3 regions of the Tepidiforma sp. genome follow, and region 2 is predicted to be linked to each of the others. Evidence: riboswitches for the same ligand, from Rfam matches in the RefSeq annotation. Region 2 holds a riboswitch; each other region holds the start of a gene.
The links. A riboswitch is a leader RNA that binds a small molecule or an ion and turns the genes downstream of it on or off. The one in region 2 is predicted to bind cyclic di-AMP.

Region 1 (3,262 bases), on a different contig from region 2:
GCCCGCGTCGACCCCACCGAGCACAAAGAGGACCCGCTCGATTTCGCCCTCTGGAAGGCTGCCAAGCCCGGCGAGCCGAGCTGGGAAAGCCCGTGGGGCCCCGGCCGCCCCGGCTGGCACATCGAGTGCTCCGCCATGGCCCTCGAAACCCTCGGCGAGCAGATCGACATCCACGGCGGCGGGATGGACCTCATCTTCCCCCACCACACCAACGAAATCGCCCAGACCGAGGCCTACACCGGCAAGCCCCCCTTCGCCCGCATCTGGATGCACAACGCCCTCCTCCAGCTCGGCAGCGAAAAGATGTCGAAGTCCATCGGCAACCTGGTCTCCATCCAGGAGGCCCTCGACCGGTACGGCGCCGATGCCCTCCGCCTCTTCGTCATCACCAGCCACTACCGCAGCCCCGTCACCTACTCCGAAGAGGCCCTCGAAGCCGCGAAGGCCGGCGCCGAGCGCCTCCGCCATGCCGCCTTCGCCCCCGGCGGCAGCCAGCCCGCCGGCATCGACCACGAAGCCGTCCGCGCCCGCTTCATCGAAGCCATGGACGACGACCTCAACACGCCGCGCGCCCTCGCCGCCCTCTTCGAACTCGCCCGCGAGATCAACCGCGCCGCCGCCGCCGGCGGCGATGTCGCCCCCGCCCAGGGTGTGCTCCGCGAACTGTGCGGCGTCCTCGGCCTCACCCTCCAGGCCCCCGCCGGCCGCCGCCGCGAAGCCGCGCCCTTCATCGACCTCCTCGTCGAACTCCGCGCCGAGCTGCGCGCCGCGAAGCAGTGGGCCCTCGCCGACCGCATCCGCGACCGCCTCGCCGACCTCGGCATCGACCTCAAGGACAGCCCCGACGGCACCACCTGGAGCGAGCGCTGAGCCGCCCCGCCGGCCCGATTGTTATGCGATTGCAACGCCGAAACAGGCAGTTCGTAGCACACGCCGCGCCCCGCCCGTGATACGGTGACTCGTGCCGAACCCCGCCGCAGCCGGCGGGGGCGGGGGAACCACTCCCTGGGGTGTATTGCGCGAGCAGGCGCATAGGCGACTTCCGACGCCGAACCCGTCAGCTAACCCCGCAGGCGTTCGGAGGGCACCGCCCCGGCCCTCCCCGGAATCCGAACAGGCCCGCCGGCCCTCCCACCGGAGGCGCGGCGCGGCCCCACGACGGCATCGCCAGGAGGTTCTGCCATGACTTCAGCACCCACGTCCTATTCCGGCACCTTCGCTCCGCTCCAGGCGGATGGCTCCGTCTTCACCATCCGCGACCCCCTCGCCGAGGCCCGCGACCTGCTCCGCCACGCCGCCCGGCTCCCCTTCCATGCCAACCAGCCGCAGGCGTGGCAGAGCGCCTTCCGCCAGGCCGTCACCGACGCCCGCGCCGCCATCCGCCACCACATCTGGAGCGCCGAGCTCCCCGATTCGCCCCTCAACCTCGCCGAGATGCTCGAACCCCGGCTCATGCCCCGCGTCGACCAGCAGCGCGAAGAGCACGAAGCGTTCTCGCGCAAGATCGACGAGCTCGTCGCCGAGGCCAGCGCCCCCGGCGATATCGACATCTGGAAGATGATCGAGCTCAGCGAGCAGGCCATCCTCCTCGAAATGGCCCTCGCCCGCCACCACAACCGCCTCACCCAGATCGTCTTCGAAACCACCCACCGCGACCTCGGCGAAGCCGGCTGACGCGCCCCCGCGGGGCGGACCGCGAACTCCCGCGGTTCGCCCCTTGACAACGCTTCGCCGTATCGAAACGATCATGCCGCCGGCGATCCCCGTAAGGACGTCGAGCCTGCTACACGAACCGCCTGCACGTTCAACGAGCGTCCGCCTGGACCCGCGTGGCCGGTACGGACCGGGAAGTTGAGCCGGAACCAGCGCCCCGTGCGCCCCCTGCCAAGCCCCGTGTCGTCCCCGCCTCGCACGCACCGAAGCGGGGACGTTTGCTGAACGGCCGGCGGCACGCCGGAGGGGACAGCACCATGCGCGTGATGATGAGCGGCAAAATCCACCGCGCCACCGTCACAGGCGCCAACCTCGATTACGAGGGCTCCATCACCATCGACCCGGACCTCATGGAGGCCGCCAACATCCTCCCCTACGAACAGGTCCACGTCGTCGACGTGACCAACGGCGCCCGCCTCGAAACCTACGCCATCCGCGGCGAACGCGGCTCCGGCGAAATCTGCGTCAACGGCGCCGCCGCCCACCTCGTCCACCGCGGCGATATCGTCATCATCATCGCCTACCAGCACCTCACCGACGCCGAGGCGCAGGCCATCGCGCCCCGCCGCGTCTTCGTCGATGCCCACAACCGCATCACCAGTGTCGAAGCGGGCGACGGCTACAGCCACAACCCGCGCGAACTCGCCGGCAGCGCCGCCGGCTGATTCCCGCGCGCACCGCGCGAAGGAGGGGCACCGGGCCATGGGACGGCTCTCGATCCACAAACTCAAAGAATGGAAAGCCCAGGGGCGGCGGTTCGCGATGATCACCGCCTACGACTACCCCACCGCCCGCCTCGTCGAACAGGCCGGCATCCCCATCATCCTCGTCGGCGACTCCCTCGGCTCCGTCGTCCTCGGCTACGACTCCACCATCCCCGTCACCATGGACGACATCGTCTACCACACCCGCGCCGTCGTCCGCGCCACCGAAAAAGCCATCGTCGTCGCCGATATGCCCTTCATGAGCTACCAGGCCGACCCGAATGAGGCGATGCGCAACGCCGGCCGCCTCCTCAAAGAAGGCGGCGCCACCGCCGTCAAGCTCGAAGGCGGCAGCCAGCTCGCCCCGCTGGTCCGCCGCATGGTCGACGCCGGCATCCCCGTCATGGGTCACCTCGGCCTCACCCCGCAGTCGGTCAACCAGTTCGGCGGCCACAAGGTGCAGGGCAAGACGCCGGCCGCCGCCGCGAAGCTCATCGCCGACGCCCGCGCCCTCGAAGAAGCCGGCGCCTTCGCCGTCGTCCTCGAAACCATCCCCGCGCCGCTCGCCCGCATGGTCACCGAGCGCATCGCCATCCCCACCATCGGCATCGGCGCCGGGCCCCACTGCGACGGCCAGGTGCAGGTCCTCCACGACATGCTCGGCATCTACGACGACCGCCGGCCGCTCAAGCACGCGAAGCGCTACGCCGTCCTCGGCGAAGCCATCCGCGAGGCCGTCCGCGCCTACATCGGCGAGGTCGAAGGCGGCCAGTTCCCCACCGCCGAGCACAGCTTCGAGATGGACGACGCCACCCTCGCCGAGCTCGCGCAGGCCGGCTGACCCG
Region 2 (3,262 bases):
CGCCGCATCCGATCCGGTCGCCTACGCCGAAGCCGTCCAGGCGCTCGGGCTCATCCCGCCCGGCGCGCCGGACCGCTACGCCCTCGCCAACGAGGTGCGCGCCCACCGCGAGACGCTCGACGACCTCCGCGCGGCCATCGGCGACGACGCCGACTTCGGCCCCGCCGACATCCGCCTCCTCCTCGGCGCCGATGCCGCGTCCCGCGACGCGTTCGTCGCCTCGCGGCTCGCCGCCGGCGACCTCATCGAAGGCGAGGCTGCCGCCATCCGGGCCGCGCGCTGGCCGCTCCCGTCGCTGCGCCCGCTTCCCGCGGCCAGCGCCGGCGGTGCGCTCGGCCTCCTGCTCGGCTTCGCCGCCCTCGCGGTCTCCGGCACCGTCCTCGAGCGCCGCCCCCGGCCGTGGCTCGCCTTCGCGGCCGCCCTCGCCGCGCCGGCCGTCCTCCTCGCCGCCGCGCCGGCGCTCCGCTTCTTCGGCCCCGGCCCGGCCGATGCCTACGCGCTGCTCGCAGCCTTCGCCCTCGCCGCCGGGCCCGGCGCGGGGCTGCTGGCCGGCCGTGCGAACGACCCCCGCGCGGCCGCGCTCGGCCCGGCCTTCGCCGCGCTCGCGCTCGCCCTCGCCGCCGGCGCCCTCGCCTCGACGTAGCCCGCTGCCGGGTGCATCCTGCCGTCATGGACGAGCCCGCTCCCCCGAGTCCCTTCGAAGGCCGCCTCATCCGGCTCCGCGCCCGCGAGCCGCGCGACGCTGACCAGCTCCACCGCTGGTTCAACGACCCGGAGGTCACCCGCTACCTCAGCCTCCGCTACCCCGTCTCCCACCGGACGGAGGAGGAGTTCCTCGCCGCCCACTCCCGGCCGGCCTACGCGAACGCCAGCTTCGCCATCGAAGCCCTGCTCGACAGCCAGCTCATCGGCGGCGCCGATCTCCGCACGTCCAGCCCCGAGGACCGCTGCGCCGAACTCGGCATCGCCATCGGCGACCGCACCCGCTGGCACGGCGGCTACGGCACCGACGCCGTCGCGACCCTCTGCCGCTTCGGCTTCGAGATGATGAACCTCCACCGCATCGAACTCTGGGTCTTCGCGGAGAACGAGCGCGCCATCCGCCTCTACGAGCGGCTCGGCTTCCAGCGCGAAGGCACCCGGCGGCAGGCGGTGTGGAAATACGGCCGCTGGCACGACCTCCACCTCATGGCGCTCCTCGAAGGCGAGCTGCGCGAACCTCCCGCCGGGGCGTAGGGCGCTTCCCGGACCACCCGGTAAATTTGTGACGAAAAGCGCAAAGACCTATTGACAGCCCCCGGCGCATTGGGTAGCTTGCGCCGAGTGAACGGCGTTCGTCGTCGTTCGCATGCGCGTTCGGTTCAGTGCACCACCTGCCTAGTGCGCCACAGCGGCGCAGCGGGGGACCCATCACCCCGGGGCGAACGCGGCCACCCGGCCGCCAGGGCGCCTTCCGCCCGAGCCCGTCAGCTAACCCCGTCGGCAGTCTGGAAGGCCTGGCGAGCAGGTAGCTCGTTTCGAGGTCTTTTTTTCTGTCCTCGAAGGTCACCATAACGGCTCTTTATCGAAAGGAAGAGGAGGGAATCGTCATGCCAGCTCTGCAGGAAGCACCGCCGAAGTCCTGCCCCAAGTGCCGCGGCTCCATCATCGTCGAGCGCGACTGGCACGGCACCTACGGCAGCTGCATCATGTGCGGCTACGTCCACGAAGTGCTCACCAGCCCGCCCGTCGACCTCGCCGCCGAGGAAGCGGCCCTGCCCCAGCGCCAGCGCCGCCGCCAGCCCTCGCACGGCAAGCTCCGGCTCTGATCCGCGGCCGAACCAGCGCCCTGGAACCGGGACCCCCGCAACCGCGGGGGTCCCGCCTTTTCGTCAGCACCGCCGCGCCCTAGAATTCGCGCTCCGGAGGTAGCAGAGCACACCCATGCCGTACATTCGCCTGTCCATCATGAAGCCCCGCCGCGGCGAAGAAGCCCGCTGCGAAGAACTCCTGCGCAAACTCGATGCCGCCGCTGCCGCCCACGCCGGCTGCCAGGTCCACTACCTGATGCGTCCCCACGACGACAGCGGCGAAATCGCCCGCCTCGCCATCTACGATTCCGAAGAATCCGCCGAGCGCACCGCCAACGACACCCACATCATGGCCCTCCGCTCCGAAATCCATCTGCTCGTCGAGCCCGGCCACACCGAGCGCGCCTTCTTCACCATCTGATGCGGGCCGCGGCCCCCGCAGCGGGGCCGCGGGATTCCCCCGATCTCGCCGCGCGGCGCCCCTCACCACCGGGAGTTCGCCGCCGAGGATCAGGGTTTTCGCCAATACGCCCCCGCGAGGCAGCCCCTAGACTCCTCCCTGTCGCCGGGTTCCCCACACGGGCAACCCCAACGGCACGGCACCTCCCCGCCGCCGCCGGAGACTACCTGAGGAGTTCGACCTGTGAACCAACTGCGCCCCCAGCCACGGACCTTCCCGGCCCGCCCGACGAACGGCCCGGCCCGCGCCGCAGCTCCCATCCGCATCCTCCTCGTCGATGACCACGCCGTCATCCGCCAGGCCCTCCGGATGCTCCTCGAGGCGCAGCCCGAACTCGAAGTCGTCGCCGACGTCGAAAACGGCCGCGAAGCCGTCCAGGCGGTCGAGCGCCTCCAGCCCGACGTCGTCCTCATGGACGTCGTCATGCCCGGCCTCAACGGCCTCGAAGCCACCCGCCAAATCCGCCGCATCGCCCCCGCCACCCGCGTCGTCATGCTCAGCGGCTTCGTCGATGAAGACCAGCTGCTCGATGCCATCCGCTCCGGCGCCTCCGGCTACATCATCAAGAAGTCCGACGTTTCCGAACTCGTCCTCGCCATCCAGACGGTCCACCGCGGCAACAGCTACTTCTCCAGCGCCCTCTCCGAAGGCTTCGACCTCGCCGAAGTCCTCTACCAGGCGAAGCGCTCCGACCAGCGCAACGGCATGGATACCCTCACCAGCCGCGAGCGCGAAGTCCTCCAGCTCATCGCCGAGGGGTACACCAACCAGGGCATCGCCAACGAGCTCTACATTTCCGTCAAGACCGTCGAGGCCCACAAGGCCCACATCATGGCCAAGCTCCACGCCCGCAACCGCACCGACCTCATCCGCTACGCCATCCGCAAGGGCATCGTCCGCCTCGAAAGCGTCGAAGAGGCCCAGTCGATGCTCGACGACGCGGAGGCCGCCGCCGGCTGAGGCCCCGGCCGACTTCCGCGCACCACCTCCCCGCGAACGCACGAACGAAGGG
Region 3 (3,262 bases), on a different contig from region 2:
AAGGCAACAAGATGTCGAAGAGCCGGGGCAACACCGTCGACCCGTGGACGGTGATCGAGAAGCACGGCGCCGATGCGACCCGCTGGTACATGTACGCCGCCAGCCCCGCCGGCATGCCCCGCCGCTTCAGCGCCGGCCTCGTGGAGGAGGGCCTCCGGCGCTTCCTCCTCACCCTCTGGAACACCTACAGCTTCTTCGTCAGCTACGCCAACATCGACGGCTTCCGGCCCTCCGGCGGCCGGTTCGAACCGGCGGCCGAGATCGACAGGTGGCTGCTGAGCGAGCTGAACGCCCTCGTCGCGAAGGTCACCGCCGAGCTCGAGGAGTACGACCCGACGGACGCCGCCCGCGCCATCGAAGCCTTCGTCGACGACCTTTCGAACTGGTACGTGCGCCGCTCCCGCCGCCGCTTCTGGCGGGGCGCTGCCGAAGGCGACGCCGACAAGCAGAGCGCCTACGAAACGCTCTACGCGGCGCTCGTGACGCTCGCGAAGCTGCTCGCGCCGTTCACCCCGTTCGTCGCCGAGGAGCTCTGGCAGAACCTCGTCCGCTCCGTCGACCCCGCCGCGCCGGAGAGCGTCCACCTCGCCGCATGGCCGGAGGCCGACGCCAGCCGCATCGACGACCGGCTGAACGCCGAGACCCAGCTCATCAAGCGGCTCTGCTCGCTCGGCCGGGCCGCCCGCGCGAAGGCCAGCATCAAGGTCCGCCAGCCTGTCGCCGAAGTCGTCGTGAAGCTGCGCGATGCCGCCGAGGCTGCCGTCGTCGAACGGAACCGCCACCTCGTCCTCGAAGAACTGAACGCGAAGGCGCTCCGCCTCATCGACGACGAGACCGAGGTGGTGGCCTACGACGTGAAGCCGAACCTCCCCGTCCTCGGCCCGAAGCACGGCCAGGCGGTCGGCGCCATCCGGCAGGGGCTCGCCGCGCTCGACCCGGCGGAGGTGGCCGCCGCCGTCCGCCGTGGGCGCGGCCTCACGGTGGCCGGCATCGAGCTCGAGCCCGGCGACATCCTGCTGCAGGCGCAGGACCGGGAGGGCTACGCCGCCGCGCAGGAGGCCGGCTACACCGTCGCCGTGACGACCGCCATCACGCCCGAACTCGCCGACGAGGGGCTCGCCCGCGAAATCGTCCGCCGGCTGCAGGACCTCCGCCGCGAGGCCGGCTTCGAGCTGGCCGACCGCATCCGCGCGTGGGTCGCCGGCGACGCCGAGGTGGAGCGGGTGGTCGCCAGCCACGCCGCCTACATCAGCGGGGAGACGCTAGCCATCGAACTCACCGCCGGCGAGCCGCCGGCCGGCGCCGTCCGCGCCGAGGAAGACCTCGACGGCAGCCGCACGGTCTTCGGCGTCCAGCGCGTGAGCTGAGCGCCCGGCGCGGTCGTTCGCTGCACGTTAACGGTCTGCACACGAAACGCTCACGCGTGCCGTATAGTGTGCGAAGCCGAATCCCCGCGCACGCGGGGAGCGGGGGACCCAACCACTCGGGGTGAATCGCGCGCGAGCGCGTAGGCAACTCCCAATGCCGAACCCGGCAGCTAACCTCGCAGGCTCTTGGGAGAGACGCGGCACCTGAAAGCCCGGTCTCTCGACGAACCCGGCGGCCCGCCTCCCGGCGGCGCCGCCACCGAGATCGTCTCCGGGGGAACACGGGTGTCCGCCGCCGCGCCGTCGCTCCGCTTCGAACGCACGCTCACCTACGCCGCGCGCTTCACCGCGCAAGCGTCCCAGAACATCTGGCTGGCTGCGCTCTTCCTCGTCGCGGGCACCAGTTCGAAGCCCGCGCTCGACCTTTCGAGCCTCTTCATCGCGATGCTCATCCCGTCCATCGTGCTCGGGCTGCCGGGCGGCTCGCTCGCCGACCGGCTCGGGCCGGGGCGGGGCTACGCCGCGGGGGCGCTGCTCCGGCTGCTCCCCGTGGCGGCCGGCATCTGGTGGCTCGATGGCGGCACCAGCGCGTGGGTGCTCGCCTTCCTCTACTCCACCGGTTCGCAGGTCTTCACCCCGGCCGAACTCGCCCTCGTGCGCCCCCTGCAGGATGCGCACGTCGGCCGGGTGCACTCGTGGTTCGCCGCGCTCCAGTACGCGGGGCAGGGCGCTGGCATGCTCGTGCTCGCCCCCGCGCTCTACTTCCTTGGCGGTCCCACGGCCATGGTCATCGGCGCCGCAGTCGGTTTGTCCCTCCTCTTTCTCCTGACCGTGGTGCTGGCCGTGCGTGTCGCTCCGCTGGCGCGGGCGTTTGCCGCTGGCAGCGCCCGCGCCGCGCTCTCCTTCGGCGCGACGATGCGGTTCTTCGGCCGCGAATCGATCGCCCGCTACGCCGTCATCGCCCTCGGCCTCAAGATGGTCGTCTCCAAGGGCATCGTCGTCGCGCTCCCGTTCTACCTCGAGCGCGACCTCGGCCTCGGCTGGGAGGCGATCGCCTACCTGTTCGTGCCGGGCATCCTCGGCGTCCTCGCCGGGCTCTGGTGGTGCAGCCGCGAACTCACCCTCGCCCGCGCCCACGAGGTGCTGCGCCTCTCGCTCCTCGGGCTCGTCGCCGCGCTCGCCGCGCTGGCGGCGCTCGATTACGGCATCACGGCGGTCGCCCAGTACAGCCACATCCCGCCCGTCGCCCGGCTCGAAGCGGAGATGAACACCACCTTCGCGGTCGCCATCCCGGTCGCCTTCCTGCTCGGCGCGTCGCTCTCTGGCCTGCTCATCGCCGGCCGCGTCGCCCTCACCGAGACGGCCCCGCCGGGCCAGCACGGCCGCGTCTTCGCCGTGCAGCTCACCATCACGGAGACGGCGATTTCGCTGCCGCTCCTCGCCCTCGGCATCGGGACCACCTACGCCGGCGCGCGGGTCACGCTCGCAGGGATGGCGCTCCTCGTGGCCGGCTTCCTCCTGCTCGCCGAACTCGACCGCGCCCGCTCGCTGTTCGCCCGGCGGCCGGCGCTCGAACCGGAGGCCGCGCCCTCGCCCTCAGCCGGCGCGTGACCGCATCCGGGCGAGGATCGCCGCGACCGCCGGCTCGCCGACGCGGAACGCCTTCAGCGTGTGGCGGCTCATCTCCAGCGCCAGCTCCAGCTCGCCCAGCACCGCCTCGTCCGCGCCGTGCTCTTCGAGGAACGCCCGCTCGCCTTCGCTGTGCGTCCGCACCACGATGTCGATGGCCGGGTTCGCGCCCCGGGCGAAGGTGACGATCCGCCGCGCGCTCAGCGGGTCCGGGATGGCGACGACGAGCGCCCGCGCGGTGCGGATGCCGGCCCGCTCCAGCAGCA

Region 1: another riboswitch for cyclic di-AMP. It lies ahead of N2041_RS07680 (hypothetical protein); the one in region 2 lies ahead of N2041_RS10655 (hypothetical protein).
Region 3: another riboswitch for cyclic di-AMP. It lies ahead of N2041_RS08680 (MFS transporter); the one in region 2 lies ahead of N2041_RS10655 (hypothetical protein).

What each region holds. Positions count from the first base shown of each region.
Region 1 covers NZ_JANZZD010000011.1:40,073-43,334, reverse strand. Annotated here, with positions in the region: gene cysS (cysteine--tRNA ligase) at 1-870, shown strand, start outside; cyclic di-AMP (ydaO/yuaA leader) riboswitch at 953-1,090, shown strand; gene N2041_RS07680 (hypothetical protein) at 1,183-1,674, shown strand; gene panD (aspartate 1-decarboxylase) at 1,971-2,378, shown strand; gene panB (3-methyl-2-oxobutanoate hydroxymethyltransferase) at 2,416-3,258, shown strand.
Region 2 covers NZ_JANZZD010000020.1:10,468-13,729, forward strand. Annotated here, with positions in the region: gene N2041_RS10645 (hypothetical protein) at 1-643, shown strand, start outside; gene N2041_RS10650 (GNAT family protein) at 670-1,236, shown strand; cyclic di-AMP (ydaO/yuaA leader) riboswitch at 1,365-1,499, shown strand; gene N2041_RS10655 (hypothetical protein) at 1,590-1,808, shown strand; gene N2041_RS10660 (antibiotic biosynthesis monooxygenase) at 1,948-2,211, shown strand; gene N2041_RS10665 (response regulator transcription factor) at 2,434-3,210, shown strand.
Region 3 covers NZ_JANZZD010000013.1:67,900-71,161, forward strand. Annotated here, with positions in the region: gene ileS (isoleucine--tRNA ligase) at 1-1,367, shown strand, start outside; cyclic di-AMP (ydaO/yuaA leader) riboswitch at 1,432-1,567, shown strand; gene N2041_RS08680 (MFS transporter) at 1,554-2,978, shown strand; gene N2041_RS08685 (cation:proton antiporter) at 2,964-3,262, opposite strand, start outside.